Regions from separate parts of the Guyparkeria sp. TX1 genome, predicted to be linked through region 2. Evidence: predicted binding sites of a transcription regulator. Region 2 holds the regulator's gene; each other region holds the start of a gene.

Region 1 (10,345 bases), 810 kb from region 2:
GCTGGTCGCTGGGCGACCGGTTGACCTTCACCGTGGACGGCCGAGAGGTGACCGGCCCGATCACCTCGCTGCGTGAAGTCGACTGGGACTCGATGCGACCGAACTTCTTCGTCATCGCCAGCTCATCGCTAATGGACGGCGTGGCCACGCAGTACATCACCAGCTTTCATTTCCCCGACGGCGCGCCGGAAACACAGGTGGCACTGCTGCGCGAGTTTCCCACGGTGACGCTGTTCGACGTCTCTCGGATCCTCGACGAGGTGCGCACGCTGATCGACCGGGCCAGCCAGGCGGTGGAGTACGTGTTCGCCTTCACGCTGGCCGCCGGCCTGGTGGTGCTGCTGGCCGCCTTCGGTGCAAGCGAGCGCCAGCGCATCCACGACGCCGCCGTGTTGCGGGTAATGGGCGCGAGTCGCGGCAAGGTGGTCGCCGCGCTGTGGATCGAGTTCCTCACCCTCGGGCTGTTGGTGGGAATGCTCGCGGCCGTTGCCGCGATGGCCGTCGGCGCCACGCTCTCGGCCCGGGTATTCGGCCTGCCGCTGGCGTTCAACCCCGGCTTGCTCCTTTGGGGGCTGGGCGCCGGCCTTCTGCTCGCGGCCCTGGTCACGCCGCTGCTGGCCCGCCGAATGACAAGTATCGCCCCGGCCCGCGCATTGCGGGGCTGATTGCAGCAGGATGCGTGGAACCGAGCCTATGGGGCTTGTTTACCGCCCTTCTCCTCATTTCGACGCGCATCGCGAACGAAAACACCGCTTTTCCGACGATCGAGATCGAACAGCCCAATGGTCTCGAACAGCGAACTGAGCTTCGTGTAGCCGTAATTGCGCGGATCGAAGTCATTGGCTGTCTTGCTCATGTAATTGCCGACCAGGCTCAGATTGGCCCAACCATTCTCGTCCGACGTCGCCTCGACAGCCGCACGCGCGAGCCGCACCAGCGCCGTGTCACCCCGCAGTTCCTTGCCACCACGGGGCTTGTGCACGGGCATGACGTCCTCTTCCTCGGGCGCGGTGAACACTTCGGTGTAGATGAAGCGGTCACAGGCTGAGACGAAGGCCTTCGGTGTTTTCTTTTCGCCAATGCCAAAGACACTCAGTCCCGATTCGCGGAGCCGTGCGGCCAGGCGGGTGAAATCACTGTCGCTGGATACGATGCAGAATCCCTCGAAGCGATTCGTGTAAAGCAGGTCCATGGCATCGATGATCATTGCGCTGTCGGTGGCGTTCTTGCCGCTGGTGTAACCGAACTGTTGCATGGGCTGAATGGAATGATCCAGCAACACCGCCTTCCACTTGCCCAGTCGCGGGGTGGTCCAATCGCCGTAAATCCGCTTTACGTGGGCGACGCCGATCTTGGCCACTTCGGCCATCAAGCCATCCACTATGCCCGGCTGGGCGTTGTCAGCGTCAATCAGAACAGCGAGTGAGAGGTTCGAGCCATGTCCGTTGGCCATGATGAATTCCTTTCGTTATTGGCCCTTTGATGGCCCTTGCGTTATGTATGGCGTGCATTCCGGCAATCATCAGGCAAAGAGATCGTCGATTTCGTCCCAGAGGGCGCGGTAGGCCTGGTTGGCCGGGTGGCGCGGCTCGCGGTAGACGGAGGGCTGCTGGTCCTCGCCCATCTGCTCGACAACTGAGGCGTAGGGGATTTCGCTGTCGAGTAGCTCGGGGATGTCGTGGCGATGGCGGTCGGCGAACTCGCGGTGCATGCGCCGGCGACGGTCGACCAGGGAGAGGAAGGCGCGCAGCCGTTCGGGGTTGATGTGGCGCTCGTCGAGGTGGCGCTTCAATTGGAACCAGGTGCGTTCGGACAGGTGGGTGGGCACCATCGGCACCAGCACCATGTCGGCCGCGCGCAGTACGTTGTCCGCCAGCAGCGACAGTCCCGGCGGCGCGTCGATCCAGATTTCCTCGAACTGTTCGGCGAGCGGGTCGATCAGCTTGGCCAGCCGATAGCCGGCATCCTTCTTGTCAGCGAGATGGTGCTCGATCGCCTGCTGACCGGGCAGTGCAGGCAGTACCCAGAGGTGGTTGTGGATGGTGGGGCGGACCGAGGCAGCCAGCCCCTTGGGCTTGAGGAGCTTCTTGACCGACCGCTCCGCACCCGCCTCCGATTGCAGGTACCACGACGCCGCGCTTTGCGGGTCGAGATCCCAGACCAGCACGCGCCGACCGGCCGCCGCCGACAACGCCGCCAGGTTGACCGCCGCGGCGGTCTTGCCCACCCCGCCCTTGACCGAATACAGCGCCACCGTCTGGGCCATGCCTCTCCTGCTCCTGCCTCGATTGAACGTCCAGCCGAGCATAGCATCGGGCGGGGGCGGACTTTGTGACAGCCGGCACCGACGGTCACGAGCGAAGCGCTGGTTTCCCGTCAGTGCTCGCCCAGTTCCTTGAGCTTGCGGGTGACGGTGTTGCGCCCCCAGCCGATCAGCGCGGCTGCCTTCTGCTTGTGCCCACCGGTGTAGGCCAACGCGGCCTGCAGCAGGGTGCGCTCGAAGGCCGGCCCGGCGGTGGCGAGCAGGTCCTGGTCGCCGGCCTTGAGCCGGGCATCGGCCCAGCGCGACAGGTCGCTGGTCCAGCGCGAGAGCAACTGGTCGTCGCCAGCGACGGCGTGCTCGCCGCCCAGCCCTTCGGTGATGGTATCGGGCAGGTCGTCGATGCTGATCTCGTTGCCCGGCGCCATCACGGTCAGCCAGCGGGCGATGTTCTCCAGCTCGCGGACGTTGCCCGGCCAGGGGTAGTCGCACAGGCGGGCCTCGGCGGCGCGGGTGAGGGTCTTGACCGGCACGCCCAGTTCCTCGGCGGCGCGGACCAGGAAAAAGCGCATCAGCTGCGGGATGTCCTCGACCCGCTCGCGCAGGGAGGGCAGCTTGAGGCGAATGACGTTCAGCCGGTGGTAGAGGTCCTCGCGGAAACGCCCCTCCTTGACCAGCTCCTCGAGCCGCTGGTGGGTCGCGGCGATCACGCGCACGTCGCTCTGGATCAGCGAGGTACCGCCGACGCGGTAGAAGTGGCCGTCGGAGAGCACCCGCAGCAGGCGGGTCTGCAACTCCAGCGGCATGTCACCGATCTCGTCGAGGAACAACGTGCCGCCCTGCGCCTGCTCGAACCGGCCGCGCCGCTGGGCGGCCGCGCCGGTGAACGCGCCCTTCTCGTGGCCGAAGAGCTCGGATTCCAGCAGGTCCTTGGGGATGGCCGCGGTATTGAGGGCGACGAACGGCCCGTCGCGACGCTGACTGTGCCGGTGCAGGGCCCGGGCGACCAGTTCCTTGCCGGTGCCGGACTCGCCGTTAATCAGCACGGTGACCGACGAGCGCGCCAGCCGACCGATGGCGCGGAAGATCTCCTGCATGGCCGGGGCATTACCGATCAGCTCCGAGCCGGACTCGGCCTCCTCCGGCACGGCGGCATGCTGCGCGCGTTCCCGCGAGGCGTCATAGGCCCGCTCGGCCAGGCGCACCGCCTCGTCGATGTCGAACGGCTTGGCGAGATAATCGAACGCCCCCTTTTCGAAGGCACCCACCGCGCTCTCGAGGTCCGAGTGTGCGGTCATGATCACCACCGGGATCTCTGGGTGCTCGACGGCCAGCCGGGTAAGGAAGCTCAAGCCGTCCTCGCCGGGCATGCGGATGTCCGAAAAGATCACGTCCGGCAGGTCGCCGCGATCGAGCCGGGCCTGGGCGCTGGCCACCTCGTCGAAGGACTCCACGGCGAAGTCGGTGGTGGCGAGCGCTCGTTCCAGGACCCAGCGGATGGCCTGATCGTCGTCGATCACCCACAGGCGGGGGATGGGACGTCCATTGTTCGGCTTGTCGGCGGCTTGCATGGTCGGCTCACTCAGTCGGAGAAAGAGATGTTTTCCGCCCCGGGGCATGGTCGCCGTCGGGGTGGATGGGCAGGATCAGGGAAAACCGCGTGAGGCCACGCTTGGGCACGAACTCGATCATGCCCTGGTGGCGCTCGGCGATGGTCTGGGCCAAGGACAGTCCCAGCCCGCTGCCACCGGCCCGGCCGCTGACCATCGGCAGGAACAGGGTCTCGACCAGGTCCTCGGGCACGCCAGGGCCGTTGTCCTCGACGTCGATGCGCACGGCCAGACGGTGGCGCTTGCCGTGGATGGTGAACTGGCGCATCACGCGGGTGCGGAAGGTCAGCCGCGGCTCTGGCGTGTTGCCCTCGCGCATGGCCTGGACGGCATTGCGGGCGAGGTTGAGCAGCACCTGCACCAACTGGTCGCGATCAGCCCAGACGTCGGGGATCGACGGGTCGTAGTCCAACTGCCAGTCGAGCGGTTTGTCACCGGCCTCGATCCGCAGCAGCTGACGGACCTGCTCGAGCGGCTCGTGGACGTTTACCCAATGGCAGTCCGGCCGGTCGATCGGGCCGAGCATGCGGTCGATCAGCCCGCGCAGGCGATCGGTCTCCTGCAGGATGATGCGGGTGTACTCGGTCAGGCGGTCGTCGGGCAACTCGCGTTCCAGCAACTGCGCCGCCCCACGCAGGCCGCCCAGCGGGTTCTTCAGCTCGTGGGCCAGCCCGCGCATCATCTGCCGGGTGGTCATCTGCAGGGAATTGATGCGCGCGTCACGCGAGATGCGCAGGTGACGCTCGATGTCGTTGAATTCGAGCATCACCCGAGCGCGGGGGTAGTCCGGTCGCGGCGTGATCGCGCAGTCGGCCACGCGGGTGGACTCGTGGGCCAGCACCAGCTCGATCTCGCGCAGGGTCATGACCTGCTGCGAGACCAGCGCCTCGCGGATGGTCTCGGCGAGCAGGGGATTGGCGGCGAACACCGTGTCGAAGCCCGATTTGAGCGCGGCGCTGTAGCTGGTGCCGAGAAACTGCTCGGCCGCCGAGTTGAGATAGATCGGCCGATTGCGCTCGTCGAGCACCACGATCGCGGTGTTGAGGGTGTCGGCAAGCCGGGGCTCGGATCTCGGGTTCATGCACTGCTCCACCGGGCGCGAAACGATCGACAGGCCAGGCCTGCCGGGCGGCTGACGATTTTGGTGCAATTAGCGTGCCCGGCCGAGAACCGGTGGACGGACCATGACGGATCGCATGGTGACGGGGTTTGCCCTGATTGCCAGCCCGAGCCGGGGAGTTTGGCCAGCAAACGATTGCACCAGGTCAGTGCATGAGAATAGACGATCGCACCGTTATTGGGAGGGCGTCATCAATTGAAAACGCACCGGCGCACTCTCCTTGACGACCTCGCCGTCGCGGTGGATCTGCGCCACCAGCACGTGCTCGCCGGGCGCAAGCCCGTTGATCAGGTGACGACGTCCGGAGGAGTCACGCACGCGCGGCTCGCCATCGACGAGGATGCGTATTCGATCGCCGCCCTGCAGGTTCGGCTGCATCACCAGCGCAACCGTGATGCTGCCCTGCAGACGACTGGCCACCTCGCCATCGGCTGGCTCGACGATGGCCAGATGCTGGTAGCCCGCGGGTTCGTCGCCTGCCTCGCGCGATGCGGCATCCTTGCCAGCCTCCGCGCCCGTCGTCTCGCCCGATCCTGCCGGAGCGTCGCGGGGTACATCGGCAGACGGCTCGGGACGGTCCGTCGGGGCGGACTCGCCCTGGCGAGGCTCGGGCACGTCCACCGGCGTCATGGGGATCACCGGGGCATCCTCGACCTCGTGGACGGCCGCGCCCTCGACCGGCTCGTCGGTGAACACCGTCTCGCCGGCGCTGTTGGTGTACTGGTAGATCTTGGCGGCCGACAGGGGTTGGGCCAGCACCAGCAGCAGGGGCCAGAGCAGGTGGACGCGACGCGGCGATCTTCCAGTGACGACTCGCATGAACACTCCCTCGATGGTTGGCGGCGGGTTACGCCTCGGCGTCAGGACCCGGGCGGCCGGATCACGGCACGCAGGCGATCCAGTCGGGACTCAAGCGCGGTGCGATCCGGCGCGGTGACCGTGACGTGACCGAGCTTGCGCCCCGGACGCGGGGTCTTGCCGTAGTCGTGCCAATGGGTACCCGGCACGGCCAGCACCGCCGCCGGGTCGGGCAGGCTGCCGACCAGGTTGAGCATGGCGACCTCGCCGAGCGGGTCGGTCTCGCCCAACGGCCAGCCGATCACCGCGCGCACGTGGTTCTCGAACTGCGAGGTGAGCGCACCGCCCAGGCTCCAGTGGCCGCTATTGTGCACGCGCGGTGCCATCTCGTTGATCACCAGCCGACCATCCACGACGAAGAACTCGATCGCCAGCACGCCGACGTAATCGAGCTTTTCCATCACCAGCCGCGCCGCGCGTTCGGCATCCGCCTGCAGCGGGTCGCTGGTATGGGCGGTGGTCTGCCAGAGGATGCCGTGGCGATGTTCGTTGGTCACCAACGGGTAGACCCGCGCCTCGCCGTTGCGACCGCGCACGGCGACGATCGACACCTCGCGCTCGAAGTGCTGCATCTTCTCCAGCACCGCCGGGGCACCCGCCAGCGCCTCCCAGGCGGAGGCTGCCTCGCCGGGGTTGCCCGGCCCGCCCTCGTGGGCGGCATGGGCCGGATCGGCCAGGCGCACCTGCCCCTTGCCGTCGTAACCGAAGCGTCGCGTCTTGAGAATCGCCGGGGCGCCCAGGTGACTGATGCCCTGGACGATGTCGCGCACCGAGTCGACCTGCACCCATGGCGCGACCGACAACCCCAGCCCCTCGAAGAACTGCTTTTCCTCGACGCGATCCTGCGCCACGGCCAGCGCCTGAGGGTTGGGCATCAGGCAATTGCGCGCGGCGACCAACTCGGCGGAAGCCTGCGGCACGTTCTCGAACTCGAGCGTGACCAGATCACACTCGACCGCCAGGCGCTCGAGGGCCTCGGCGTCGTCGAACTCGGCACGCAAGTGGCGACCGACCGAGGCGGCCGGCGGCTCCATGGCCGGGTCGAGGAAGGTAAAGCGATGCCCCATCGCCACCCCGGCCAGGCCCAGCATCTGGCCGAGCTGGCCACCACCGATCACGCCGATGTGCAGCCCGGCCGGCTCGCCGGTGCGCCCCTCGACGCGCGGCACCTCGCACTGATCCTGAACGCCGCCCATCGGCTCAGCCCTCGCCCGGCTCGGGCTTGTCGAGCACCATTTGCGTCTGGCGCTCGCGCCAGGCATCCAGCCGCTCGGCCAGCGCCTCGTCGTTGTTCGCCAGCGTGGCGGCGGCCAGCAGCGCGGCATTGATCGCGCCGGAGCGACCGATCGCCAGCGTGCCCACCGGGACGCCGGCCGGCATCTGCACGATCGAGAGCAGCGAGTCCATGCCCGAGAGGGCCTTGGACTGCACCGGCACGCCGAATACCGGCAGCCGCGTCTTGGACGCGACCATGCCCGGCAGGTGGGCCGCGCCACCGGCCCCGGCGATGATCACCTTAAGCCCCCGGCCGACGGCCGTATCGGCGTAGTCGAACAGCTTGTCGGGGGTGCGGTGCGCAGAGACCACCTCCTTCTCGAAGGGGATGCCCAGCGCCTCGAGCGTTTCGCAGGCATGGCTCATGGTCTCCCAGTCCGACAGCGAGCCCATGATCACGCCGACCAGCGGTTGCGCACTCATACGCCCGTCACCATGGCCGGCAGAACGTCCTGCAATTGCGGGTGCGTGTTCGCCACGCCCACGGCGGCGACGTACAGGAAGACCAGGATGGCCAGCACCCAGGCACTGGCGCGCAAGCCGCGGGTCTTGCCAAAGCGCATCGCGACCAGGCCCAGGCCGATGTAGACGATCAGCCCGACGATCTTGACGGTGAGGAAGTCGGGGTGGACGCCATTGCCCCAGAACAGCAGCCAGGCGGCGACCAGGGCGCTGACCAGCAGCACGGTGTCAACCACGTGTGGGGTGATCTTCACCCATTTCTTGCTCAACATCGGCGAGCCGGAGAGCATCCAGATGCCGCGCACCACGAAGCCGATGAGCGAGAGTACGGCCGCCAGGCCGTGCAGGTGAATCCAGAGGGAGGCGTTGGCCATGGGGTATCTTCCCGATTGATGTGTCCGTGATTACCGCGGGGGAAATTCCCCAAGATGCGGAAAGGGCCAAAGCATAAATCATCGGCGCCCACCCCCCAAGGTCGCTACACTGGACTCCCTCGAACGCCTTGAGGTGACGCCATGCAGCTACCCAACCACCTGGTCTCCCTGCCGATTGGCGGGATCGGCTGGCTGATCGCGCTGGCCAGTCTCGCCTGGGCGGTGCGCATTGCACCCTGGCCGGCCCTGCGCGCCGAGCCGATGCGGATTCACCTGGTCCTCCTGGCCGTTGTCTTTCTGACCGGTATGTGGACGCTCTCGGCCACGCTGATGCCGGGACTGACCCTGCATTTTCTCGGCGTAGCGACGGTCACGCTAGTTATCGGGCTGGAACTGACCCTGATTGCCGGCCTGATCGCGGCCATTCTCTCGGCACTGCTATTCGGCCATGGCCTGGCCATCACCGGCTGGACGTTTCTGCTGAGCGCCGCCCTGCCCGCCGCGATCACCTACGGCATCACGCGCGCCTCGCAGCGCTTTCTGCCGCCGAACTTCTTCATTTACCTGTTCATCGGCGTGTTCCTCTCCGCGGTACTGGGCGTGCTGGCCCACGGTGGCGGTACCGCGTTGCTGGTGATGGCGCTGGGGTTGTACGACGGCGACATCGTCTGGAACAACTACCTGCGGATCCTGCCGCTGCTGGCGTTCTCGGAAGGGGTGATCAACGGCATGCTGATGACGGCCCTGGCGCTGGTCAGCCCGCAGTTGGTGATCTCCTTCGACGATCACCATTACATCGACGGCCGGTGAACCGAGCGATCCGGGTGGTCCAGGCCGGCGGTGCTAACGGATTGCGTCCTGATGTCTCCCATTTGCAAGATGCAACTCCCGCCGCTGTCATCAGTCGAACCGGACTGGGGTAAGCGTTTGTTTATGAACGGACGCCGACCCGCGCGCGGGTGGCATGGAACCTGCTTTACCAAGCCCTAGCCGAGCAGGAGTGAGCTCGGGTAACTAAATGACACGAGATATCAGGAGTTCCTCATGAAAAAACTGACCGCGATCGCATTCGCCTCCGGTCTGGCCGTTGCCTCCGGGCAGGCCATGGCCGCCGACGTGGACGCTGGCAAGAAGCTCTACGAGCAAAGCTGCGCCTCCTGCCACGGCCAGAAGGCCCAGGGCCAAGGCATGTTCCCGGCACTGGCCGGCAAGGGCGCTGACCACATCGTCACCGCGCTGGGCCACTACAAGGACGGCAACCAGGACGCCCTCAAGGAAATGGGTGATCTGGGCGGTTCGAACTTCGCCATCATGGCCCCGAACGCTGCCGGCCTGTCCGACGGCGACATGGAGAACCTGGGCGCCTACATCGAGAGCCTCTAAGCTCCCGCGCCCGACACCCGGGGACACCCCGGGGCAAACGAAAACCCGGACCACATGGTCCGGGTTTTTTTGTGGTCGATGCCGGCGACAAAAGACCGGATGCAAGCTCGGGCTCGGTCGCCTGACCGCGCCCACGACGCTGCGCGGCGTAGGCGACCGGGTGGTTTCAGCGCCCGCTGCGCAGGCGGTCGAGCCGCAGGCGGTCACGCGCGTCGAACAGGCGCCGTGCGCCCAGCTGCACCGCCACCAGCGAGCCGAAGCCCGTCGCCGCGGTGATCAGGAACATGATCAGGATCTGGTACTTGACCGCCTCGATCGGGGGCGAGCCGGCCAGGATCTGGCCGGTCATCATACCCGGCAGGCTGATCACGCCGGCGGCGGCCAGCATGTTGAGCGTCGGGATCAGGCCGGCGCGCATCGAATCCGATCGCAGCTCGGAGGTGGCATCACGCACCGTGTGACCCAGCACCAGCCGCGCCTCGATCTCGACGCGGGTCTGCCAGGCCGTCTGCGTCAGGTTGTTCAGTGCCAGCCCGATGCCCGTCATGGTGTTGCCGAGGATCATCCCCAGCAGCGGGATGGCGTATTGCGGCTCGTACCAGGGATCGGTCTCGATCATCAGCGTCAGGGCCAGCACGGTAACGATCAGTGCGGTCACGCTCATCGACGCCAGGCCAATGCCGTAGCCATGCCAGCCACGGATGGCCCGCTTCTGCCGCGCGACCACCTCGTAACCGGCCAGCCCCATCATCACCAGCGCGATCAGCACGATCCACGGCAGCGTGGCCGCGTCGAACACCGCCTTGAGGATCACGCCCACCAGCAGCAGCTGCAGCACCATGCGCACGCTGTTCAGGGCCAGGGTGCGGAACAGGCCCAAGCCGAGCAGTATCTGCACCACCCCGAGGGCCAGCACCAGACTGGCCGCCACGACCAGGTCGACCGGCGTCAGGCTATACAGATCCATGCAGCACCCCTCCCTCGGACGTCATTTCCAGCCAGC
Region 2 (10,345 bases):
GGTCAGGCCCAAGGCATCGTTCAGCCGGCGGATCAGCCGTAGCAACACGCCCATGCTGACCGGGTCCTGACCCGCGAAAGGTTCGTCATAGAGCATGATTTCCGGGTCGAGGGCCATGGCGCGGGCCAGCGCGGCCCGGCGCGCCATGCCGCCGGAGAGTGCGGCCGGATACTTGTCCCGCGCCGAGCGCAACCCGACCGCCTCGAGCTTGAACAGGACAATGCGGCGAATCAGCGCCTCGTCCAGACGCGAATGGGCACGCAGCGGAAAAGCAACGTTCTCGCCCACCGTCAGGTCGGTGAACAGGGCCCCGTTCTGAAACAGCACGCCCATGCGCCGGCGCAGGGCGTACAGCGCCTTGCGGCGGGCACGCGCCACCTCGATGCCGTCGACCATCACCCGACCACTCGCCGGGCGCACCTGTCCACCGATCAAGCGCAACAGCGTCGTCTTGCCGGTGCCCGAGGGGCCGAGCACTACCGTGACCTCGCCGCGACCAAAATGCATGTCGACGCCATCGAAGATCACCTGGGCGCCACGGGAGAAGTGCACGCCGTCGAGCTCGATCATGTCGGTCGTGGTGCGTGAATCAGTCACCGTCCCATCAACTCCGTCAGGGTGCGCAACCGGTCAACCGTGGCAACCGAGGGCGGCTCGCCGTCGACGAACAAGGCGGCCTCGGCCGGCGCCTGATCCAGGAAGGCCGACAGCCAGGCATGCAGATCGGCCGGCTGGTCACTGGCCGGAACCAGCCCCACCACCGCCGGCGCACTGGGGGTACCGGGGCGCCAGAGTGGCGTATCGTCCGTCAAGCGCACCACGGCGTGGCGGCCAGCATCGACCAGCGACTGCCACCCGGGCGACCACGCCGCATCCTCGACCACCACAAACACGTCTGTGGGGGAATCGTGCAGCTCAGCGAGCACGGTATCGACGTCCGGATCGTCTCCTGCCACCCACAAGGCATCCTGCTCGTTGAGCAGAAAGGCCACACGCCAGTCGGCCGGCATCTCGGGATCGAAAAAGCTCGATTCCAGTGCCGGCGAACGCCGGTAGCGCAGACCTAGATGTATCGCCTTCATGGCTGGTGACTACCTCGGAAAGTCGATCGGCTGCCCCTGAGCGTGTCAAACGGGGGCCTCAGGATCGCGATCGGATCGCTAAATGCGCCGCGCATGATACACGTCGCTCAGGCACTGATCTCGCGCACCAAGCGAAAACCGAGGTTCAGGTCGAATTCGTCCTGATGACGACGCGCCCGAGAGCCGCTCCGGCAAGCCCCGGGCGGGTCGAACCACGAGCCGCCGCGCACCGCGCGCAGGTAGCGATATTTCCGATCGATGCTCTGGTAGGCCCGATCGCCGGGGCGCGGCCCACCGGGATACGCATCGCACCAATGATCCTGGGTGAATTCCTGCACGTTGCCGTGGACCTCGTAGAGCCCCCAGGCATTGGGTGGCAGGCTACCGACCGGCACCGGCTTGCCGATGCCGCAGAAAAACAGCCCGCGGGTGCAATGCAGGCCGCCGGCGCAATTGACCTCCTCGCGGCGAATGCGATCACCGAAGCAGAACATCGTGTCGGTGCCCGCCCGTGCGGCGTACTCCCACTCGGCTTCCGTGGGCAGACGATAGCTGTGGCCGGTGACGTCGCTCAACCAGCGCGCGTAGGCCTCGGCATCGTCCGCCGAGACGTTGTACATGGGGAATTCCGGGTCATTCCAGCTGTAGGGGCGTGGCCGACGATGCCCGCTCGCCTCGAGGAAGGCGAAATACTCGCGACGGCGTATCGCCCCACGGGTGATGGCAAAGGCACGCTCGAAATGCACTTCGTGCCGCGGCTGCTCGACGGGACGGGCACCATGTTCGTTGGCTCGACTACCCATCCAACAGCCCCCGGGCGGGATCACGGCCACCTCGGGGGCCGCCTCGCCGCCGGCATCGCCGTCACGGAAGACCACCTCCAGACGGTGGTGTCGTGCCGCTTCCCTTTGTCGCTCGATCACCGCATCCGCAGGATCCACCTGAATGGCCGTAGCTTCGGGCTGCATTCGCTCACCTCCAGGACTGGAATAAGGAATCAAACGACGCCGGAACCACAGCAACCGCTGCCTGTCTTCAAGGCACGGCGTGCCACGGGCGGTCCGCTTGCGTCGGGCTGATATACTCCGAAACCCGAAAATCTTAGCATGCCAACCGGATACCCCATGGAGCACAACGCCCTGCATCCCGACAACCTGCTGCGCATGGCCCGCGAGGTGATCGACATCGAGCGCAATGCCATCGACGCGTTGCCCGCACGACTCGATCAGACGTTCGTGGATGCCTGCCGCCTGATGCTCGATTGCGACGGTCGCGTGATCGTCACCGGCATGGGCAAATCCGGCCATATCGGCGGGAAGATCGCCGCTACCCTGGCGAGCACCGGCACACCGGCCTTCTTCGTCCACCCGGGCGAGGCGAGTCACGGCGATCTGGGCATGATCACCGAACGCGACGTGGTGATCGCCCTGTCGAACTCTGGCGAAACCGGCGAGATGCTGGCGATCCTGCCGGTAATCAAGCGCCTCGGCGTCAGCCTGATCGCCATGACCGGCCGCCCGCAGTCGACGCTCGCTCAGTCGGCCGACGTGCATCTCGACGTCGGCGTCGACCGCGAGGCCTGCCCACTCAACCTTGCGCCCACGGCAAGCACCACCGCCACACTCGTCATGGGCGACGCCCTCGCCGTCGCTCTGCTGGATGCCCGCGGTTTTCAGCCCGAGGACTTCGCGCTCTCCCACCCGGGAGGCTCGTTGGGACGACGCCTGCTGCTGCACGTGCGTGATGTCATGCACACCGGCGAGCAGCTGCCGCGCGTGGGACCTCGTCAGAGCGTCAAGCAGGCCCTGCTGGTGATGTCCTCGGGTGGCCTCGGCATGGCCGCCGTCGTGGACGAAGACGAACGCTTGCTGGGACTGTTCACCGACGGCGACCTGCGTCGCCTGCTCGATCGAAGCGATTTCGATCTCGACTGCCCGATCGAGCGGGCCATGACCCCCGACCCGCGCACCTGCCCGGCCAACGTGCTCGCCGCCGAGGCGATGGCGATGATGGAGCGCGACAAGATCAACGGGCTGTTGGTCGTCGACGAAAAAAACCGCCTGGTCGGTGCCCTGAACATGCATGACCTGCTGCGGGCGGGGGTAGCCTGATGGCCAACCGTGACACGACATGGATCGAACGGGCCCGACAAGTCCGACTGCTGGTGCTCGACGTCGACGGCGTGATGACCGACGGCCGCCTGCACCTGACCGAGGATGGTGAGGAGCACAAGATCTTCCACAGCCGCGACGGCCATGGCATCAAGCTCATCCAGGAACTGGGCGTGGACGTTGCGATCATCACCGGGCGTTCGTCGCCCGCGGTCAGCCGACGGGCGAAGTCGCTGGGCATCCAGCACGTGGTACTTGGCGCGACCGACAAGGGCCAGGCAATCGAGGAACTCGCGCAACTGCTCGAGATCGGCCTCGAGGAGATCGCGGCGATGGGTGATGACGTGCTCGACCTGCCAATGCTCAATCGCGCCGGACTGTCGGCAACGGTCAGCGATGCCCCCATGGTGATCCGCAGCCGGGTCGACTGGATCAGCCCGGTACCCGGTGGTTACGGGGCGGTACGGGCGTTGATCGACACACTGATCGACGCGCGTGATCAATGGGGTGACGTACTGGCGCGGTACCGCTGACCATGCGCTGGCCCATTTCGTCACGGGTCAATCGCGGCCTGCTCGCCATGGCGGGACTGGGGCTGGTTGCCTGGTTGGCGTGGCACAACCTCGCCGACGAGCTCGCCCTACCCCGGGATACGGCCAGCGGTTATGCCCAGCGTCTCGACAATCCCATCAGTTGGCAATACGACGAGGCAGGCCAACTTGCCTACCAGCTTCAGAGCACGCAGGCCATCCAGCTTGACCAGACAGCAACGGGAGACCGCTACGAGCTCGACTCCCCGCGAGTCACCCTGCTGGATGCCGATCCGGCCGTGCCGCCATGGACACTGCGTGCCGAACGCGGCACGGTGACCGATCGAGGCGAGACCGTCGAACTGGCGGGATCGGTTCACGCCCAGCGCGAGCCACACCAGGAGCGCGGGCTGCTGGAATTGACCACCGAACAACTCTGGCTTTACCCGGCACAGCGCCGGGCACGCACGGATGTCCCGGCTCGATTCAGCGAGACCGCGCCGGACGGCACGCCGCGCTGGCACAGTAACGCCGAAAAGATAGCCCTCGACTGGGGCATCGAGGTCCTGACCCAGACCGGGCAGGTTCGCGACGAAATCCAACCGGGTTCAACCGGTAAAACCGACTAACCCACCCGACTCGGCACGGCAGGAACGCCGCCCCGACGCCGGCGAGAAGGCAGGAAGATCACATCATGCACATCCCGACGCATTTCATCCGCTCACGCCGCAGCCACGCAAACCGGCTCGGGACACTCGGCCTGGCGCTGATGATCGGCCTCGGTGCCCAGCCAGTCCTCGCTGCTCAGGCCGACCGGACGCAGCCGGTCAAGGTTCAGGCAGACAAGAAGGTGACCAAGTACCAGGAAGGCACCAGCGTCTACACCGGTGACGTGGTAATCGATCAGGGCAGCCTGCACGCCACCGGCAACCGCGCCACGCTCTACCTCGAGGACGGCGAGCTGGTACGGGCCGTGCTCGAGGGCCGTCCCGCCACCTTCCGGGAGCGCGATGACGAAGGCAATTGGGTCGAGGGCGAGGCGCGCGAGGCCGACTACCGCACGGGCGAGGGCTCGGTCGTTCTTACGGGCGAGGCATGGCTCAAACGTACCGGGGACGAGATCCGGTCCGAGCGCATCACCTACGATCTCGGCACTGAGGTGGTCGAGGCCGGTGAGGAAGGCGGCAAAGCACGTGTCGAGATGACCCTGCAGCCACGCAACAAGAAAGACGACAACGGTGGGGACTGACGCGACCATGACCGAGGCGACCACCCAATCTCACCTTGCCGCTCAACAGCAGCGCCACGCCCTGCTCGAGGTCAAAAGCCTGTCGAAGAGTTATGGGGCTCGCCCGGTCGTGCGCGACGTGTCGTTGAGCGTCGAGGCCGGCGAGATCGTTGGCCTGCTCGGTCCCAATGGAGCCGGCAAGACGACCAGCTTCTACATGATCGTCGGGCTGGTCGGCGTCGATCAGGGCGCGGTCTATCTCGATGGCCGCGACATCACGCACACGCCGATCGACCGGCGCGCCCACCTCGGGCTGGGTTACCTGCCGCAGGAACCCTCGGTCTTTCGCAAGTTGACCGTGCGCGAGAACATCCTCGCCATTCTCGAGCTGCGCCGCGATCTGGATCGCGCCACGCGTCCTCGAGCGCTTGACGAGTTGCTCCGGGAGCTCCACATCACCCACATCGCCGACTCCAAGGGCCAATCCCTCTCCGGTGGCGAGCGTCGTCGCGTGGAGATCGCTCGGGCACTCGCCGCCAACCCCCGAGCCATGCTGCTCGACGAACCATTCGCCGGGATCGATCCGATCTCGGTGATCGATATCCAGCGCATCATCGAGCACCTGCGTGATCGCGGCATCGGCGTGCTGATCACCGACCACAACGTTCGCGAAACCCTCGGCGTGTGCAAGCGGGCCTACATCGTCTCCGACGGCACAATCCTGGCGCACGGCACGGCCGAGGAGTTGCTGGCTAACCAGTCGGTTCGGGACGTCTACCTGGGCCACGATTTCACCTTGTAATGCCCCCCACCGGACGTCCGACCGGCGAAATAGGCAAGGTGGCTTCCGAGCCGAAATCGTTGGCATAGTGCGCCTCCGATCGGCTAAACTCGATCTCATGCAAATTGCGTGCGCACTCCCCCTTCATGGCCTGTTCCCGGGCTTGACAACACCCACGGCAGCCGAACCCTTGGCTCGCTCCAAACTCGGCGCCGGTGCCACCGCGGAGGGTTCGACATGGCCGGCATGAAGGCAGGACTCGAACTTCGCCTGGGGCAGTCGCTGGCGATGACGCCGCAACTGCAGCAATCAATTAAGTTGCTGCAGCTCTCCACCCTGGAACTGAGCCTCGAGATTCAGCAGGCACTCGACAGCAACCCATTGCTCGAGGTCGCGGAAGACGAGCAACCCGAGGAAGACACCACCGATAAGGATGCCAACGAGGAGCAGGACCCTGGCGTGCAGGCCGGCGAGGAACTGCTCGAGGACCGCAAGGACAAGTCGGCCGACGACGACCTGGTGGTGGACTCGTCCTGGGATGATTACTACGAGTCCGATGGCAGCACCCCTCTTAGCGCCAACACCCCCGGCGACGACTACGACCCCTTCGCGACCCAATCGACCGGGGAGGACAATCTCCGCGATCACCTGCTAAGCCAGATTCATCTGGCCACGCTGTCGGAGACCGACCGCCGGATCGCCACGGCACTGATCGAATCCATTGAACCGTCCGGCTATCTCGAGGAGCCCCTCGAGGAACTCGTCGCCTTGCTCAAGGACGAGCTGCCGGGAATCGATGTCGAGGAGGTTGAGGCCACGCTTCACTATATCCAGCGGCTCGACCCGGTGGGTGTCGGTGCGCGTTCGCTGGCCGAGTGCCTGATCATCCAGATCGACCAACGGCATGGCGACGACCCGGCGGCCGCCGATGCCCGTGCCGTCCTGGAGGGCGACTGGCTCGAGGCGATCGCCCGGCGGGAACTGCCACAGGTCACCAAGGGATTGGGCATCAGTCGAGAACGACTCGAATCGGCGCTGAGACTCATCCAGATGCTCGACCCACGCCCGGGGCTGTCCATCGGCGACACGGCGGCCGACTACATCAAGCCGGACGTGCTCGTGACGCATCGCGAGGATGGCTGGCACGTCGACCTCAACCCGGAAATCGCGCCACGACTGCGAGTGAACCAGACATACGCGGGCCTGATCGACCGCTCCAGCCGCGGCAAGGATGCCACCTACATCCGCAACCACCTGCAGGAGGCCCGCTGGTTCATCAAGAGCCTGCGCAGCCGCAACGAGTCACTGCTGAACGTCGCCCGCGAAATCGTGCGCCGGCAGATCGAGTTCTTCGAGCAGGGCGAAATCGCCATGAAACCCCTGGTCCTGCGCGAGATCGCCGAGACGCTCGAACTGCACGAATCGACGGTCAGCCGGGTGACCACCAACAAGTACATGCTCACCCCCCGGGGCGTATTCGAGTTCAAGTATTTCTTCTCCAGCCACGTCGGCACCAGCGACGGCGGCGAATGTTCCGCCACCGCCATCCGGGCACGCATCAAGAAACTGGTCGAGGAAGAAAATCCCAAGAAGCCCTTGAGCGATGCCAAGATTGCGACCATGCTTGGAGACGAGGGGATCGACGTCGCGAGACGGACGATCGCCAAATACCGCGAGGCGATGGGGATCGCCTCATCAACCGACCGCAAGCGATTGATATAACGCACTTATAAGGAGCGGCACATGCAGATAGACATCACCGGTCATCACGTCGACGTTACCGAGGCCCTCAAGGCCCACGTCCACGAGAAGTTCACTCGTCTTGAACGACACTTCGACAAGCTGGTGGATATCCACGTCATTCTGACCGTGGAACGCAAGGAAGCGCAGAAAGCCGAAGCCAACCTGCACGTCAGCGGTCAGGACATGCACGCCGAGGCGGTCACCGACGACATGTACGCCTCCATCGACGCCATGATCAACAAGCTCGACCGGCAGATCGTCAAGCACAAGGAAAAGCTGACCAGCCACCGCTGAGCCGGCCCCGCCGGCGTAATCGCCGGCGGATGATGGGAGGCACGCATTGATCGCTCCCTTCGCCACGTCGGAATCGGTGTTGCACAGCCGGCGCAACACGCTATGATGCGCGCCGATTCAACACATTCCCGCCCCGACCCGTGAGCGATCCTCGCGGCCAGTCGACCGACAGGGTGCTTAATGAATACTGCCGAGCTGTTTCCGATCCATCACATCCGGATCGACGAGCTGTACCAGAGCCGCAAGCGAGTCCTGGAGGTACTCTCCGGACTGTTGGCCGACGATGAACTGGGTGGCCAGCAGGCCACCCGCATCTTCGAGGCCCTGGTTGCCCGCGAACGGCTGGGCTGCACGGCGATCGGTCATGGCATTGCCGTGCCCCACGGCCGGGTCGATGACATCCTCACCCCGCGAGGTGCCCTGATCCGGCTGCGAGAAGGCGTGGACTTCGGCGCCCCGGATGGCGCCCCAGTCACCTTGGTGATCGGCCTGGTCATTCCCGAGGATTGCCCCGAACAACACCTGGAAATCCTCGGCCGCCTGGCCCGCCATCTCAACGATCCCGACGAGCGGGAGACCATCATGGAGGCCCAGAGCGCCGAGCGCGTTCAGGCGCTGATGGTAGAGTGGCTTAAGGACAGCGCAGAAGCGACCGCCAGCTAGAGGGCAGGTCTGCACGAATGGATAGCGTTACCCCGGGGACACCAGGGGTTCGGGTGCAAGGCGCGGTCCGCCGTCACTCACAAGGGGCGCAACGCCGAGTGGGGCGAACCCGCGAGCCAGAATGGCGATCGATTCGTGCAGACCTTCCCTAATTCGGGCTTACGCCCGACCATCGAGCCTTGATCGGCAAACGGGCAGGCCATGATCCCGAGCTTTACATACCGCCACCTCCCCTCCGATGCCGGCGACGGCGACTGGCAGCAGGCGCTTCCCGACGGCTGGGACACACCGGTTGCCGACGACCAACGCCTGGTCGGCCCGGCGAATCCCTGGATTCCCACGCGCGTCGCACTGATCTCCCCGGCGCTGCGTCACTACCTGCAATGCGGTGAAGAGTGCCTGCAGCGGGCCAATGGGCCGGTGGCGACGATCACCCCGCCGCGGGTGATCATTCTCAGCCAGGCACACGCTGACGTACTTGCCGACTGGCTCGATCGGCACGCCACGGTCCCGAGCATAGGGGCCGACATCCATATCCTGAGCAGCAGTGAGGACGATGAAACCATCGCTCGCCGGCTGCGGCGCCTGTGTGGCAACACGAACGAGGACTGGCGCCATGGCGTGTTCATGGAGGTCAGCGGGCTGGGGGTGCTGATCCGCGGCTCGGCGGGCATTGGCAAGAGCGAGGTCGCACTCGAACTCCTCAGCCGCGGTCACCGCCTGATCGCCGATGACGCACCGTGCTTCACCGTTCACGGCGAGGAAGTCACGGGCTCCTGTCCCGATCGCCTGTTCGGCCTGCTCGAAGTCCGGGGCATCGGCATCGTCGACATTCGCGAACTCTTTGGCAGCAACGCCCTCAAAACTCGCAAATACCTCCGCCTGATCGTCGATCTCTACCCCGGCGATGCCGGCCGTCCCATCGGTGCCGAGGAACGCCTGTTCGGTGATCGCGGTAACGAACGGGTCGCCGGCCAGACTATCCCCGTCTGGCGCCTGCCGGTAGCACCGGGGCGCAACCTCGCCGTCCTGTTGGAAACGATCGTGCGTCAGCGTAACCTCGAACGCCAGCGCGGCGGCCAGCCGGCCAGCCGGCAGATCGCGCGGCTGTTCGCCGACGGCGAGATCCCCCCGCGACCCGACGAAAAACCGGAGGCCTGGTCATGACCAGACCGTTTCCGCGCCTGATACTCGTCACGGGGCAATCCGGCTCCGGCAAGTCCGTGGCCCTGGCCGCGCTGGAAGACAGCGGGTTCTACTGCATCGACAACCTGCCACCGGACCTGCTCGACCATCTCGCCGAAAGCTACCTGGAAGGCGGTATCGTCGCCCGGGGGATCGCCATCAGTATCGATGCGCGCGCACCGGAGCAATCGCTGGCCAGCCTCCCCGACCGGATCGACCGACTCAAGGAACGTCTGCCGGAACTGCAGATCAGCAGCCTGTTCCTCGAGGCCGATCGTCAACGCCTGATCACCCGGTTTTCCGAGACGCGACGACGCCACCCCCTCTCCTACCAGATCGAGAACCTGGTCGAGGCGATCGCGCGCGAAGGGCAATTGCTGATGCCGATCCGTGCCTACGCGGACCTGGTCATCGACACCAGCCTGACCACCGTCCACCAGCTACGCGAGGACGTGCGTGCCCGTCTGATCGGTGAAAAAGAGGCCGGGCCGCGCATCCTGATCCAGTCGTTCGGCTTCAAGTTCGGCATTCCGCTCGATTCCGACTTTCTCTTCGACGTGCGTTTTCTGCCCAACCCGCACTGGTCGGCGGCACTTCGCTCGCACAGCGGTCTCGATCAACCGGTCGTCGACTACCTCGAACAACACCCCGTGACCCACGAGACCCGTACGCGTATCGCGGACTTTCTCACACACATGCTGACCGAGGCGAGCCACAGTGATCGCAGT
Region 3 (10,345 bases), 690 kb from region 2:
AGCAGGTCGGTGCCGACCGCTTTATCCCGAAGTTCCACCCGGATGACCTGGCCCGGGTCGTGGGTGAAGCGCTTCGCCGCCACGAGGTGCACCACGCCGTGGACGAGGCTTGACCCGCGGCATGAAGGCCGAAACGTTCGACCGGTTCTGCGCGTTCCTGGAGCAGCACAGCGGTATCCTGCTGAGCCGTGACAAGCAGTACCTGGTGGAAACCCGGCTCTCGCGCGTGGCCCGTTCCAAGGGTCACGCGTCGGTGGAGTCGCTGATCGAGACATTGCTCTCGCGGCGAGATCGCATGCTCGCGCGCGACGTGGTCGATGCCATGACCACCAATGAGACGCTCTGGTTTCGTGACGGCTATCCCTTTGCCGCACTGGAAAAGAAATTCTTCCCCGAGGCGGTCGCCGCAAAGAAAGCCACCTACCGGATCTGGTCGGCGGCCTGTTCCACCGGTCAGGAGGCGTTTTCGATCAGCATCATTGCGGACGAGCAGCGGGTGCCCTTCAATCTCGAGATCGTCGGCACCGACATCTCCGAGGCGGTGGTCGAGAAGGCCCGTCAAGGCGTTTTCGATGACCTTTCCCTGGGGCGTGGGCTGTCGCCGGAACGGAAGCGTCAATATTTCGTCAAGGCGAATGATGGCTGGAAGATCTCGCCCCAGATCAGCCGCCGGACGCAGTTTCGCGTCGGCAATCTGCTTGAGCTGCGTCCCGAATCCCGTCGCTACGACATGGTCTTCTGCCGCAATGTCCTGATCTATTTTTCCCGCGAAACCAAGGCCAAGATCATCGACCGCATCGCCGACACCCTGGTGCCGGGCGGCTATCTGATCCTCGGCGCCTCGGAGTCGCTCACCCAACTCTCCGACCGTTTCACCCCCGAGCGGTTACCCACCGGTGGCACCGCCTACCGACTCAAGAGTTGACACCAACGGACGGGTCCCCCTGTCGGTTATCCAAAAAACTGGCACGCTTATCGCATAAGCCCTCGGCACTGACATTGTGTCGAGGGTTTTTTCATGTCGATCATCAATGACCGCCTGCTTGGCATCCACGACGATGCCCTGATTTTCCAGGAGCGCAGCCTCAAGATGCGCGCCGAGAACATCGCCAATGCCGACACCCCGGGCTACAAGGCGCGGGCGATGTCGTTCGATCAGGCGATGGAGACCGCGTTGCAGAGCAAGTCCTCGTCTGCCGGTAGCGCCGGGCGCCTCAAGACCGAGGACCCGCGCCAGATCGGTGGCGGCGGCGTGTCGTCGGGGATCCGGGAGGGGTTTTCCGTGCCGGATGCGCCAGCACTGGATGGCAACACGGTCGATCTCGACAAGGAGCGGGTGGGCTTTACCCAGGACGCGGTGGGTTACCAGACGACGCTTTCGTTTCTCAACAGCCGTGTTTCCGGCATCAAGAAGGCCCTGAGTGGCCAGTGATGACTGCGCCGGATTTCCGCGAACTACACTTTTCAGTCAAGGCAGGTGAAGCATGAGCTTGTACGACGTTTTCAATATTTCTTCCTCCGCGATGGCGGCGCAATCGACGCGCCTGAACACCACCGCATCGAACCTGGCGAACGCCAACGTGGATGCCTCCTCGCCGGAGGAGGCCTACAAGGCGAGACAGCCGGTCTTTCAGACCGTGCTCGAGGCCAATGGCGGTCGCGGCGTGAAGGTGGTGGGGGTAACCGAGTCCCAGGCTCAACCGGCGCCGAAGCATGATCCCGGCAACCCGCTGGCGGACGAAAACGGCTATGTCTATAGCTCGAACGTCAACCCGGTCGAGGAGATGGTCAACATGTTGTCGGCCTCGCGCACCTACCAGACAAACGTCCAGGTAATGGATACGACCAAGCAGCTCGCCATGCGCACGTTGCAGTTGGGTCAGAGCCAGTAAGCCCTAGAGCGCAGGAGACACGACATGGCTAGTTCAGTGACCAGTGATATCTATTCCGATCTGGGGCTTGCGGCGAACAAGAGCAGCAAGGGCGAGGACAAGAAAAACCTCGATCAGACGGATTTCCTCAAGCTTTTGACGAAACAGATGGAGCAGCAGGATCCGTTCGAGCCGATGGATAACACGCAGTTCATCGCCCAGATGGCGCAATTCAGCTCGCTTGAAGGGATAAATCAGCTGAATGAGACGGTTTCCGGATTCGAGAATTCGGTGCAGTCCAACCAGGTAATGCAGGCCTCCTCGCTGGTGGGCAAGGCGGCTCTCGTCAAGGGGGACACCGCTCAGCTCTACCACATGCAGCAAGCGGACGGCAGCACAGCACCGTCCGGAGTGCTTGGCTCGGTCGATGTGCCCAGTGGGGCCTCGAAGATGAGTGTCGAAATCACGAACGCCAGCGGGCAGGTGGTCAAGAGCATCGATGTGCCCGTCGACGGTTCGGATCGTCCGTCCTTCTCCTGGGATGGGCGTTTGAAAGACGGGCGTATGGCGCCCGAGGGCAACTACAAGGTGAACGCGACGGCCACGGTGGATGGTAAGGGGCAGGCGCCCCAGACCTACGTCGGGGCGGTGATTAGCAGTGTGGGCGTGACCAAGAATGGTCCCGAATTGAATCTCGACGGTTTGTCTGCGGTCAAGCTCTCGGATATCGTTGAAATCATTAACTAATCGGAGGACGAGTCATGTCGTTCAATACCTCCATCAGTGGCCTGAACGCCGCACAGAAGGATCTCTCGGTAACGGGGAACAACATTGCGAACGCCAAGTCGACCGGCTTCAAGAAGTCGCGCGCGGAGTTTGGCGATATCTATGCGGTCAGTGCGTTCGGTAACAGCAAGACCGCCGTGGGTCAGGGTGTCATCAACCAAGCGGTGACCCAGCAGTTCTCCCAGGGCAACCTCGAGTTCACCGACAACTCGCTTGATCTGGCGGTTTCCGGTCAAGGGTTTTTCGCCTTCCAGCCGTCCCTGGATTCAAGTGAGTCAGTCTTCAGTCGGGCTGGGGCATTGGGCGTGAACAAGAATGGTTATCTGGTCAACCAGGCGGGTGAGTATCTCAAAGCATTGCCGGTGAACGAGAACGGGACACTGCAATCGACCTCGCTGGCAACTTCCAGCCCGGTGCAGTTGCCGGTTGCCGCCGGTGCCCCGCAGGCCACCACAGAGGGCAGTTTGTCACTCAACCTGCCCGCAGGTGCCGAAACCCCACCGGTGACTACCTTCGATCCGGACGATCCAGATTCCTACAATCAAGCTAACTCGCAGCGGATTTATGACTCCTTGGGCAATCCGCACACGATGACGAGTTATTTCGTGAAGACTGGGACGCCTAACGAGTGGGATGTTTACTACCAGATCGATGATCAGCCAGTAGCGGACATGACCCAGCAGACGGTGACATTCAACACGGATGGTTCGTTCGACACGGCTAGTGCCAACCCGGTTACCGTGACGGAGACCGGTGCGAATTTGGGCACGGGGGCTGGAGATCTGAGTATCGACATGACTTTCCGCACTGATTCGACTCAATACAATGGGCCGTTCAACGTCGCGGATCAGTCGGCCGACGGCAATACCACGGGTCAGTTGACCGGCATCTCGGTCGGGACCGATGGCCTGATTCGAGCCAGCTATACCAATGGTGAGTCGATCCCCTTGGGTAAGGTGGCCTTGGTGGATTTCCGTAATCCGCAGGGTCTCAAGCAGGTCGGTGACAACCAGTGGATCGAGTCGATTGATTCGGGCGAGCCCCTGGCGGGTGAGGCTGGTACCGGGACCTTCGGTGCCATTCAGGGCGGTGCCCTGGAAACCTCGAACACGGATCTGACCCAGGAGCTGGTCAACCTGATCACCGCGCAGCGGAACTTCCAGGCCAACTCGCGGGCGATCGAGGCCAACAAGGCATTGAGCGACACCATCATCGGCATCCGCTGATCACTCTCTGCGAGTGACCGACCCAAACGGGCGGCCTGCGGGCCGCCTTTTTCGTGCCCGCAAGTATTTCAATCGGCACGTCTTTCGCCAGTTTTCTTCTCTTGGCACACCTCCTGCATTACCCATGACAACGGGGCATTTTCCCCGGTTGTGATTCGTGAATCGTGGAGGTGTTGTGATGGATCGTTTGGCTTATATCGCCATGAGCGGTGCCTCGCAGACATTACGGGCCCAGGCCACCAACGCCAATAATTTGGCGAACGTGAACACCCAGGGTTTCAAGGCAGACATCGATGCCTTTGCCGCGCTACCGGTCTACGGCCCGGGTCAGGCATCGCGTGCCTATACCGAGGCGCAGGGCAAGGGCGCGGATTTATCCGCCGGTCCCCTGATGACCACCGGTCGGGATCTCGATATCGCCGTCAAGGGTGAGGGGTTCATGGCCGTGGAAGCGCCTGATGGCCGGGTGGCTTACACCCGCCGCGGTGATCTTCACCTGACGGCCAATGGCCAGTTGCAGACTGGGCAGGGCGATCCGGTCATGGGCAATGAGGGCCCGATCGCCATACCCCCGGCCGAGAAGATCGACATTCATGCCGACGGCAGCATCAGCATCATCCCGGTGGGTGGCCAGGCCAATGCCCCGGCGATGGTCGATCGCATCCGGCTGGTCAATCCGGACCAGGCCGATTTGACCAAGGGCCAGGACGGGCGCTTCTCGCTGCGTGAAGGCGCCGAGGAACCGCAGGCCGATGCCGCCGTGCAGGTGGCCAGTGGCGTGCTCGAGGGCAGCAACGTCAATGCCGTCGAGGCGATGGTCAACATGATCGAGTACGGCCGCATGTTCGAGACACAGAGCCGAATGATTCGCACGGCGGACGAGAACGGCGAAGCCGCAGACCGCCTGATGCGCCTCGGTTAATTCAGTTAGGGGAGAGACACCATGACCACACCCGCACTTTGGACCGCCAAGACCGGCCTGGACGCGCAACAGACGCGCATGTCGGTGATTTCCAACAACCTCGCCAACGTCAATACCACCGGCTTCAAGCGTGACCGGGCGGTGTTCGAGGACCTGATCTACCAGAACTACCGCCAGGTCGGCGCGGCGAACAACCAGCAGGACGAGGTGCCCACCGGCCTGAACGTCGGCACGGGTGTCCGCGTGGTGGCCACCGAGAAGCAGCACACCCAGGGCAATATCCAGCAGACGGACAACGCCCTGGACATGGCCGTCAACGGTCGCGGTTTTTTCCAGGTGCTCCAGCCGGACGGCAACATCGCCTACACCCGTGACGGCGACTTCTCGCTCAACAGCGATGGTCAGCTGGTCACTGCCAACGGTCAGCCGGTGCAGCCGGCGATCAACGTCCCGCAGGGTGCCCAGTCGATCACCATCGGCACGGACGGCACCGTCAGTGCGCAGCTGGCCGGCCAGGCCGAACCGGTCCAGTTGGGCAACATCCAGCTGGCGGATTTCGTCAACCCGGCGGGCCTGCAGCCGATCGGTAACAACCTGTTCGTCGAGTCCGGTGCCAGTGGGGCGCCGCAGTTGGACACGCCGGGCCTCAACGGGCTGGGCGCGATTCAGCAGGGGGCGCTGGAGAGTTCAAACGTCAACGTGGTCGAGGAGCTGGTCAGCATGATCGAGACGCAGCGCTCCTACGAGATGAACTCCAAGGCCATCTCCACGACCGACGGCATGCTCCAGTACCTCAACCAGAACGTCTGATGACGCCGATCCGCGGAGGCACGTCATGAAACCGTCAATCCAGTCGCTTTTCCGGGCACCGGTGCTGGTCGCATTCGCGCTGCTGGCCGGCTGCGCCAGTCAGCCGCCGATCAAACCCGATCCGCAGTTCGAACCCTCCATGCCGCCGGAGGCATCCCAGCACAACCCGGTACAGAGCAACGGCGCCATTTTTCAGACGGGGCAGGTGGACAACATGTTCGCCGACTCACGCCCTTACCGCGTCGGCGACATCTTGACGGTGGTTCTCGAGGAGCGCATGCAGGCTTCCAAGAGCGCACAGACCTCGACCGGCAAGAGCCAGGAGACGGGAATCACCCCGCCGAATGTGCTTGGGCTGACCGGCCCGGCGATCGAGCGGCTCAATGCCCAGATATCCGGCGAGCGCGACTTCGCCGGTGACGGCGAAAGCAGTCAGCAGAACACCCTCAACGGTCAAATTACCGTCACGGTGGCCCGCGTGCTCTCCAACGGCAATCTGGTGATCCGGGGCCAGAAGTGGATCGGTATCAACCAAGGTAGCGAGTTCATCAAGCTGGCCGGGATGGTCCGCCCGCAGGACATCGCGGCGGACAACACCATCATGTCCACGCGGGTAGCTAATGCCCAGATCGCCTATGGCGGTGAAGGCGTGATCAACGAATCGAACAACATGGGCTGGCTGGCTCGTTTCTTCAACAGCCCGGTCTTCCCCTTCTGATGGTGGGACGCATGAACATCAACACATCCATTCGAGCCTTCCTTGTCGGTTTTCTGCCCTTGCTGCTCGCGGCGGGGGCGACCGGCTTCGCCCCGCAGGCGGGTGCCGAACGCATCAAGGACGTGGCGAGCTTCGCCGGGGTGCGTGACAACCAGCTGATCGGTTACGGCATCGTGGTCGGCCTGGCCGGTACCGGCGATCAGACCACGCAGGTGCCGTTTACCCGCCAGAGCATCCAGAACATGCTCGAGCGTCAGGGGCTTTCCCCCGACGGGGGCAACGTGCAGTTGAACAACGTCGCGGCGGTCATGGTCACTGCCGACCTGCCGCCATTCGCCAAGCCGGGTCAGACGATCGACGTCACGGTCTCGTCGATCGGCAATGCCGACAGCTTGCGGGGCGGTGAGCTTCTGATGACGCCGCTGAAGGGCGCGGACGACAACATCTATGCCGTCGCCCAGGGCAGCCTGATCGTTGGTGGGCTGGATGCCTCGGGGCGCGATGGCTCGCGCGTGACCGTCAACATCCCCACGGCCGGGCGCGTGCCCAACGGCGCGACCGTCGAGCGCAGCGTGCCAAGCAAGATGGGCGGTGCCGGGGCGGTGTTCCTCAACCTGCACCAGCCGGACTTCACCACGGCTCGCCGCATGGAAGAGGCGATCAACGGGATGCTCGGCGGTGGTGTGGCCGAGGCGGTTGACGGGGGCACGGTCAAGATCCGTGCGCCGGATTCGCCCGACCAGCGTGTCGGCTTCATGTCGGTGCTGGAGAACGTCGAGTTCGAGCCTGGCGAGGGGCCGGCCCGCGTGGTGGTCAATTCGCGTAGCGGCACGGTGGTGATCGGTCAGAACGTGCGCATCGAGGCGGCCGCCGTCTCGCACGGAAATCTCACCGTCACCGTGGATGAGGATCTGGATGTTTCCCAGCCGGGACCGTTCTCGCAAGGCGAGACCGTGGTCACCCCGGATTCGGACGTGGCGGTTCAGGAGGAAAACAGCCGGGCCTTCCTGTTCGACCCGGGCGTGAAGCTCAACGACATTGTCAATGCCGTGAACGCGGTCGGCGCTTCGCCCTCGGATCTGGTCGCCATTCTCGAGGCGCTCAAGAGTGCCGGGGCGCTCAAGGCCCAGTTGATCGTGATCTGAGGTGACGTGATGGTCAGTCCCGCACAAATCAACTCGTATAGCGACTTCCAGGGCCTCAACCAGCTCAAGGCCCAGGCCGGCAACGATCCGGGCCAGGCGCTCAAGCAGGTCGCCTCCCAGTTCGAGACGCAGTTCGTCAAGATGATGCTCCAATCGATGCGCGAGGCCACGCCGCGTGATGGCCTGTTCAACAGCGAGCAGACCAAGACTTTCGAGGGCATGTTCGACCAGGAAATCGCGCAGAAGCTGTCCAGCCGCGCCGGCGGCATCGGGCTGGCCGAGATGATCGAGCGCCAGTTGTCCAAGCAGGCCGGTGGCATGGACGGCGAGCGGCCATCGGAAGGCTTTCCTTTGAAGGTCGCCGAGGACGGTGGCGTGGTCGAACAGGCGCCGCGTGCCTACCCGTTGCCCGATGCCTCCGAATGGACTCTGCGTCCGCACGCCTGGATGCAGAAGGACAAGGAGACCGACGGCGCCACCGCGGACGACGAGAAACTGGCGCAGCCTGGCCCGACGAAAGAGCGGTTGGCCGCGCTGAATTCCTCGGACGCTGCCGGCAGCAAGAAGCAACCGGCCTACTGGGAATCGCCGGAACGGTTCGTCGAGGCCATCCTGCCGCATGCCCGCGAGGCGGCGGAGAAGCTCGGCGTCTCGCCGAAGGTGCTGGTCGCGCAGTCGGCGCTGGAAACCGGCTGGGGCAAGCACGTGCCGCATGACGGCGGTGGCGCGGCGAGCAACAACTTCTTCGGCATCAAGGCCGATCGCAGCTGGGACGGCGAGCGTCAGGTCCACGGCACCCTGGAATTCGAATCCGGCAGCCTGGTGCGCCGACAGGCGGCCTTCCGCCAGTACGACTCGATGGCCGCCTCCTTCAACGACTTTGCCCGCTTCATCCAGGAAAACCCGCGCTACGGCAAGGCGCTGGAGGCCCGAGATGATCCCGAGCAGTTCGCCCGTGAGCTGCAGCAGGCCGGCTATGCCACCGATCCCAAATACGCCGACAAGCTGATCTCCATTATGAACTCGCCGGCGATGAAGGACGCGGTGTGATCGAGTCGAGTCGGCGCTCAAGTTTTCCCTCAATCGGCCGATAAGGTCGGCAGTAAACCCTTCGAGGCCTCAACATGGCGGACATCCTCAGCAACTCGGTCAGCGGCCTGCTCGCGGTGCAACGTGCACTGACGACGACCGGGCACAACGTCTCGAATGCCAACACCGAGGGCTACTCGCGCCAGACGGTCAACCTCAGTGCGCGCACACCGCAGTTCATGGGGAACGGTTACGTCGGCACGGGCACGCAGGTGCAGTCGATCACGCGAAGCTTCGACCAGTACGTCGAGAACCAGCTGCGCGATGTGACCAGTGACAACAGCCGTCTCCAGTTTGTCAGTGACATCGCCAGCCAGGTGACCACCGTGCTTGGGGATACCGAGTCGGGCATTGCACAGAGCACTCAGGCATTCTTTGGGGCGGCGAGCGACGTCGCGGCTAATCCGACCGACACTACCGCTCGACAGGCCTATCTCAACGAGGCCTCGGCACTGACCGACCGATTCAACCAGCTCGACGGGCGACTCGCGGATCTCAATTCGAGCATCGGCCAGCAGGCCAACGCGATCTCTCGCGAGGTAAATACCTTCGCCGAAGAAGTTGCGAATCTGAACGACAAGATCAGTCGGGCCTATGCGCAGGACCCGAACGCCTTGCCGAACGACTTGCTCGATCGTCGCGACCAGTTGATTCGCGATATCGCGGAACGCGTGAACATCCGTGTGACGGATGACAGTGCGGGCTCGCTGAACCTGGCGGTAGGCTCCGGACAATCCTTGGTCACGGGCAGCGCGGCTACCGAGCTCCAGGCGATCAACGGTGCGGCCGGCCTGACAGTCAAGATCGGTGACAAGACCATCACCGAGCGAGTCACGGGTGGTGAGTTGGGCGGCATGATCGAGACGCAGAAGGAGTTGGTCACGCCGCTGCGTAATGAATTGGGGCGTGCTGCCATGGTGCTGGCGCAGGAGGCCAATGCCATCCAGGAGGCTGGATACGATCTAGATGGCGATGCGGGGAAGCCACTGTTCACGGAAATCAGCAGTTTCTCACCCAGCGTTGCGGTGGATGGTAGGAATGATGGCGATGGTTCGGCGGCCGGCAGCGTCGTCGATGCCACGTTGCTCGAAGCGGCGCGTTATGAAGCGCGGTTCGATGGCACCAATTGGATTGTGCGCAGCCAGGATGATCCCGGTACGCAGATCGCTAGTGTCGGCTCCGGGGGGAACACCATGGCCATCCCCGGTCTCGATATAACGTTCTCCGGTACCCCGCAGGCGGGCGATGTGTTGTATATCGACCCAGCAGCCGGTGGCGCCGGTCAGATTGCGACCCAGTTGAGTGACGCGCGAGACGTGGCGGCAGCAGGTGATGACGGTGCTGGCAATTCACTGGGTAGTCGTGACAACACCCAGATCGAGGCGATGGCCGCGCTTGCCAATGAGCGCCTGGTTGGTCAGACGGATTCGGCCGGTCCTGGAGCGGATGGTACCGATGCCCTCGATGGGCAGACCATCGGCGGGGCGCTTTCTTCGGCCGTGAGCAATGCTGGTTCCGTGGCTCGAACCGCCCAAATGCAGGGAGAGTCGTCACAGGCCTCAATCGACAATCTGGTGGCGCGCCAGCAATCGGTTTCTGGCGTGAATCTGGATGAGGAAGCCGCCAACCTTCTCAAATACCAGCAGCAATACCAGGCGTTGGCGCGCTCCATTTCCATATCGGGCGATCTGTTTCAGTCCGTCCTCAATGCCGTGGGTTAAGGCCCGTGCGGGAGTAAGACGATGCGCGTTTCGACATCAATGATCTTTCAGCAGGGG

What was found. The regulator sigma-54, encoded in region 2, starts transcription at its own class of promoters, with help from an activator protein. The targets are predictions, from matches to a motif close to TGGCANGNTNCNTGCTT.
Region 1: glnL (nitrogen regulation protein NR(II)) is a predicted target of sigma-54. The motif match lies at 5,015-5,031, and genes of this name have one in related genera.
Region 3: flgF (flagellar basal-body rod protein FlgF) is a predicted target of sigma-54. The motif match lies at 3,986-4,002, and genes of this name have one in related genera.

What each region holds. Positions count from the first base shown of each region.
Region 1 is NZ_CP144142.1:422,602-432,946, forward strand. Features, by position in the region: gene VWP12_RS02005 (ABC transporter permease) at 1-665, shown strand, start outside; gene VWP12_RS02010 (NYN domain-containing protein) at 692-1,453, opposite strand; gene VWP12_RS02015 (ParA family protein) at 1,523-2,266, opposite strand; gene ntrC (nitrogen regulation protein NR(I)) at 2,377-3,831, opposite strand; gene glnL (nitrogen regulation protein NR(II)) at 3,839-4,951, opposite strand; gene VWP12_RS02030 (DUF4124 domain-containing protein) at 5,165-5,809, opposite strand; gene VWP12_RS02035 (5-(carboxyamino)imidazole ribonucleotide synthase) at 5,851-7,044, opposite strand; gene purE (5-(carboxyamino)imidazole ribonucleotide mutase) at 7,049-7,546, opposite strand; gene VWP12_RS02045 (SirB2 family protein) at 7,543-7,959, opposite strand; gene VWP12_RS02050 (energy-coupling factor ABC transporter permease) at 8,101-8,769, shown strand; gene VWP12_RS02055 (c-type cytochrome) at 9,004-9,342, shown strand; gene VWP12_RS02060 (ABC transporter permease) at 9,509-10,309, opposite strand; gene VWP12_RS02065 (ATP-binding cassette domain-containing protein) at 10,296-10,345, opposite strand, start outside.
Region 2 is NZ_CP144142.1:1,927,856-1,938,200, forward strand. Features, by position in the region: gene VWP12_RS08885 (ABC transporter ATP-binding protein) at 1-570, opposite strand, end outside; gene VWP12_RS08890 (hypothetical protein) at 594-1,082, opposite strand; gene VWP12_RS08895 (formylglycine-generating enzyme family protein) at 1,190-2,050, opposite strand; gene VWP12_RS08900 (SIS domain-containing protein) at 2,207-3,193, shown strand; gene VWP12_RS08905 (KdsC family phosphatase) at 3,193-3,726, shown strand; gene lptC (LPS export ABC transporter periplasmic protein LptC) at 3,729-4,352, shown strand; gene lptA (lipopolysaccharide transport periplasmic protein LptA) at 4,418-4,972, shown strand; gene lptB (LPS export ABC transporter ATP-binding protein) at 4,980-5,753, shown strand; gene VWP12_RS08925 (RNA polymerase factor sigma-54) at 5,979-7,454, shown strand; gene hpf (ribosome hibernation-promoting factor, HPF/YfiA family) at 7,476-7,769, shown strand; gene VWP12_RS08935 (PTS sugar transporter subunit IIA) at 7,950-8,432, shown strand; gene VWP12_RS08940 (hypothetical protein) at 8,634-9,599, shown strand; gene rapZ (RNase adapter RapZ) at 9,596-10,345, shown strand, end outside.
Region 3 is NZ_CP144142.1:1,240,832-1,251,176, forward strand. Features, by position in the region: gene VWP12_RS05805 (chemotaxis protein) at 1-113, shown strand, start outside; gene VWP12_RS05810 (CheR family methyltransferase) at 122-925, shown strand; gene flgB (flagellar basal body rod protein FlgB) at 1,019-1,432, shown strand; gene flgC (flagellar basal body rod protein FlgC) at 1,485-1,892, shown strand; gene VWP12_RS05825 (flagellar hook assembly protein FlgD) at 1,917-2,618, shown strand; gene flgE (flagellar hook protein FlgE) at 2,633-3,883, shown strand; gene flgF (flagellar basal-body rod protein FlgF) at 4,062-4,805, shown strand; gene flgG (flagellar basal-body rod protein FlgG) at 4,827-5,615, shown strand; gene flgH (flagellar basal body L-ring protein FlgH) at 5,641-6,333, shown strand; gene VWP12_RS05850 (flagellar basal body P-ring protein FlgI) at 6,345-7,478, shown strand; gene flgJ (flagellar assembly peptidoglycan hydrolase FlgJ) at 7,488-8,528, shown strand; gene flgK (flagellar hook-associated protein FlgK) at 8,603-10,288, shown strand; gene flgL (flagellar hook-associated protein FlgL) at 10,310-10,345, shown strand, end outside.